One region of the Paraburkholderia sp. BR14320 genome, then DNA from elsewhere that is predicted to be linked to it. Evidence: predicted binding sites of a transcription regulator. Region 1 holds the regulator's gene; the other holds the start of a gene.
The links. The regulator FNR, encoded in region 1, switches genes on or off when oxygen is low (the NO sensors DNR and NnrR bind a similar motif). The targets are predictions, from matches to a motif close to TTGATNNNNATCAA.

Region 1 (2,401 bases):
CTGAACGATGCGAAACAGCGCCGTGGCCGCGAATTCGCCGCATACCGGCTCGGACGGTTCGAGATGCACGCTCGAGCGCACGTTGTAGCGTTTCGTGAAGTCGTCGGCCAACCAGTCGAGCGCGGCGGCGAGTCCGAGGTCGTCGAGCAGCGGAGGGCGCAGATCGGCGGCGATGCGCCGCAGCGAAGCGGCCATCCAGTCGATCTGCTTTTGCAGCTCATGCGTTTGCGCCGCAAGCGGCTCGGTGTCGGCTTGCTGATTCAGCTTCGCTTCGAGCAGCGCGACGCTCATTTTCAGCGCCGTCAGCCGTTGGCCGAGATCGTCGTGCAGTTCGCGTGCAATACGTTTCTGCTCGTTTTCACGGGCGATCTGCGTGTGCGTGGATACCTGACTCGCGCGTTCGAGTTCCGCGAGACGCATGCGCTCGGTCAAGTCGCGGGTGACCTTGGCGAAGCCGAGCAGCGCGCCCGACGCATCGTGCACGGCGGAAACGACCACGTTGGCCCAGAAACGCGAGCCGTCGCGACGCACACGCCACCCTTCGTCCTCGGCGCGGCCGACGGTTGCGGCGGTTTCCAGTTCGCGAGCGGGCTTGCCGGCCGCGATGTCTTCCGGGGTATAGAACTTCGAGAAATGCTGGCCGATGATTTCTTCGGGCGTGTAGCCCTTGATGCGCTGTGCGCCGGGATTCCAGCTGGTTACGCGGCCGGCGGGGTCGAGCATGAAGATCGCGTAGTCCTGTACCGCTTCGACCAACATGAAATAGCGATCCTCGACGGACACGTCCGACCCGGACGCAACACTGGTGAAGCAGGAAGACTCGCCGCTCGATAGACCCATCGCTCCTCCGGGCGGCCACGCAAGGTCGCGTACCGCAACGCACTGAGTTATATCAGTTCAGGAGCGCCGGTTCCACCCGGCATGTCCCGCGAACGAACGTGAGGCGAGCGCCGCGCCGACGCTCAAACCCGAGCCAGTCGTTCCGGGTCTTCGATGCGGATCGTTTTGCCGTTCGCCTTGACGAGGCGTTCGCGCTGGAACTTCGAGAACATCCGGCTCACCGTTTCGAGCTTCATGCCCAGAAAGCAGCCGATTTCCTCGCGCGTCATGCGCAGATGAAACTCCGCGGCCGAAAAGCCGCGCGCCTTGAAGCGCTTCGACAGATTCAGCAGGAACGTCGCGACGCGCTGCTCGGCGGTCATCGTGCCCAGCAGCATCATCTGGCTCGATTCGCGCACGATCTCGCCGCTCATCATCTGATAGATGTGATGCTGCATCGGTTTGATCTCGCGACAGATCGCCTCTAGCTGCGCGAACGGAATGATGCACACGACGCTATCTTCGAGCGCGATCGCATCGCAATTCTGCTTGCCCTCGCCGATGCCGTCGAGGCCAAGCGAGTCGCCCGCAATCTGGAACCCGGTCACGTGCTCGCGGCCGTCGCGATGCATGACCACGGTTTTGAATGAGCCGGCGCGTATCGCGTAGATGCTTTGAAACTCGTCGCCCGCGCGATACAGCGCGTCGCCGCGTTTAATCGAGCGCGTCGAGCAGATCAACGCGTCGAGCCGGCTCAGTTCGTCCGGCGTCAGCTCGGGCGGCATGCAGATCGCGCGCATCGCGCAGGTGGAGCAGCGCGTGACGGCGTGGCGTGCCGCCGCGGTGCTGGGCGCGACGTGGATCGGTACGACGTGCGAGGTGCGAGGCGCGTCGTGGCGGGGTTCACGGACTGCGGCAACTTGCATGATCGGCTCCTGGCGGTCAGACCCGATGCGCACGGCGCGCATAGGCAATCGCTTCGATGGCGCGGCAGGCGAGCTCGAACTCCGAGGTCTTGTCGAAGAAGAAGTCGGCGCCCGCCGCTTCGCACGCGCGGCGAAACGCCGTCGCGTCATGATTGGTCAGCACGATGCTGACGATGGACGGCCGCGCCCGCGACAGCGCAGCGAGCAGCAGCAGGTCGGTCTTGCCCGAGAAACACGGGTCCAGCACCGCGACATCGGCGCGACTCGCGACGATGTCGTCGAACGCGTGCTCGACGCCCGCGGACTCGCCGGCGATTTCGATGCCGGGAATCAGCGCGATCAGACAAGCAAGCCGGCGCCGGACCTCGGTCGCATCGTCGACGAGAAAAACTCTCGATAAGGTGGCTGACGGGGGGCTGTCCATACCGACCAGTATTGGCGACCTAACCTTGGAAATATATCGGCGGCGCTTTAAGCGGTGCTAGGAGTTCAGGCAGTGGTTGTAGGAATATTCCTAGTGGCTTGCTGGCGATGTCGTCCAGCGGCGGCGACGCCGAGCGGCGGCCCGTTGACCTGCGTCAAGCCGCGTGGCGGCGCGCGCTTCACACTGTCGGTGCAAACGCGCGACGGCGCCACTTCGGGTCATGCCAGCGCTT
Region 2 (2,401 bases), on a different contig from region 1:
CCGTGCCGATCTGACATGGATCAATGCCTTCGTTCGTCTGGTCAACGATGAGCCGTCAACTGGATGCGCACGGCGCGCGATATCGGCACAAGGCAGTGGCTCATTCAAAGTTCCGTGAGTACGATCCGGCCGTCGACCTTGCCCTCGCGCAATGCGGTGAACACTTCGTTAATGTTCTCTAGCCGCTCATGGTGAATATGCGCGCGCACTTTTCCCTCGGCCGCGAAATCGAGCGATTCCTGCAGGTCGCGACGCGTGCCCACGATGGAACCGCGAACCGTGATGCCATTCAGTACCGTTGAAAAAATCGGCAGAGGAAAGTCGCCGGGCGGCAGGCCGTTGAGCGCGACGGTACCGCCGCGGCGCACCATGCCGAGCGCTTGCGCGAACGCGCCGCGCGAGACAGCGGTCACGAGAACGCCATGTGCGCCACCGATCTTTTTCTGGACCTCGCTCGCAGGATCGGACGTCGAGGCGTCGATGGTGATTTGCGCGCCGAGTTTGCGCGCAAGTTCCAGCTTGTCGGGCGCGACATCCACGGCAACGACATGCAGGCCCATCGCGACGGCGTACTGGACCGCGACATGACCGAGGCCGCCTATGCCCGAGATGGCGATCCACTGACCGGGCCGGGTGTCCGTGACCCGAATGCCTTTGTATACGGTGACCCCGGCGCAGAGGATCGGCGCGATTTCGTCGAACGCGACCCCGTTCGGTAGACGACCTACGTAGTCCGGATCGGCGACCACATATTCGGCGTAGCTGCCGTTCACGGAATAGCCGGTATTCTGCTGCTCGTGGCAAAGCGTCTCCCAGCCCGTCTGACAGTATTCGCAGTGACCGCATGCGGTATAGAGCCACGGCACCCCAACGCGGTCGCCTTCCTTCACGTGCGTGACTCCCGCGCCAATCGCCGCGACATAACCGACACCCTCGTGACCTGGGATGAACGGCAGGCGAGGCTTGACCGGCCAGTCACCATCGGCGGCATGAAGGTCGGTGTGGCAGACCCCGGAAGCCTTCACGTTGACGAGAATCTGACCCGCAGCGGGCGCAGGAACCGCCACTTCTTCTATCCGCAGCGGCTCGCCGAAGGCATGGACTACCGCAGCTTTCATGAATTGAGCCATCAGTCGCTCCTCAGTGAGTTTGTGATTCTCACGAGTATCCTCGCCAGGCCCGCTAGTGTTTTGCGATAGATCAACGTAAACGACCGTCCTAACGTATTGATCTAAGAGCGTAAGTGGAAGCGGACCGTTGCACCGACATCATCCAGCGACTCAAGTTTCTCCAGTACCGGACCTGACGAAGTGCAGGAAAACAAGGCCGCCAAAATGGCTCGAATCGAATCGTCCGTCATTCCTTCCGGATTGCACAGCCGGAAGAAACGCATGCCGTCGCAGAGGCTGAGGAGGGCCGCCGCGAGCGCTTCAGGTTGAGCAGGCCGGCCGCCGTCGCCTGGACGCACGCCTGCGCACAGACACGCGGCCAGCTTCGCCAGCTTCCTTTGCCGCAACCCGGTGACCCGCTCCCGAACCGTGCTATCGCGCGACGAGAGAAGGCCCGCTTCGACCCACAGCGGGAAGCAATCATTGTCGAATTCAGCGCAACTCAGACGCGCGAGTGCGCGACCCTTTTCCTGGTCCGGCGCGCCAGGCGATTTGATGATCGCCTGCCAGTCCGCGCACGTCTTTTCTACATCGCGTTGCAGCAATTCGAGTAGCAGTTCCTGCTGACTGCTGAAGTTTGAATAGAAGGCGCCGCGTGTGTAGCCGGCCGCCTCGGCGATGTGTTCCACACTCGTCGCGGCCAGGCCCCGCTCGATGAACGAACGGCGCGCTGCGTCGAGCAGGCGCTCTCGCGTCTGCTCTTTTTTGCATGCGCGTGTCAGGCGTACCGGCTTCATGGATGAATACAGACCGCCGGCATCAGTCCACCTCAACCGCGTTCGTCGACTGCACGAGGCCGATCTCGCCGACATACACGCTCTCGCCCAATACGCATTCGCGCAACGCATTGCCCAAGCCATGACGAATCTCGATCCGATAATGGCCGCTATCTTTGATGAGCCGCGAGAACCGGAAATCGCCGAACGCGTCGGTGACGGTTTCGGCCACCTTCCGATTGCACCAGTACAACGCAACGGCCGCATCAGCGACACACTCGACGACCTGCCCCACCTGCGCGCTGACACTGCCGCCGATAAAGCACGTCTCCCAACGATCGAGGCCGCTGTACCAGACGCGGGGACTGGTTTTTAACCTCGGTTCCAGAACTTTGAGTCCTTCCCGTCTTGCCTTCTCTGCCATCGCGGCGTCATCGAGCCTGACGGTTTCGAAAACGCCCGTTGGGCAGGCCTGTTCGCATCGCGGGTGCGGCCAACCCTGATCCAGCAGATGGG

Region 2: a site for FNR is predicted at 1,191-1,204, ahead of adhP (alcohol dehydrogenase AdhP). Genes of this name have one in related genera too.

Annotation. Positions count from the first base shown of each region.
Region 1 is NZ_JBFPKG010000001.1:12,927-15,327, forward strand. Features, by position in the region: gene AB3X89_RS00070 (PAS domain S-box protein) at 1-840, opposite strand, end outside; gene fnr (fumarate/nitrate reduction transcriptional regulator Fnr) at 963-1,745, opposite strand; gene AB3X89_RS00080 (response regulator) at 1,762-2,169, opposite strand.
Region 2 is NZ_JBFPKG010000023.1:59,448-61,848, forward strand. Features, by position in the region: gene adhP (alcohol dehydrogenase AdhP) at 105-1,130, opposite strand; gene AB3X89_RS21420 (TetR/AcrR family transcriptional regulator) at 1,232-1,906, opposite strand; gene AB3X89_RS21425 (4Fe-4S dicluster domain-containing protein) at 1,929-2,401, opposite strand, start outside.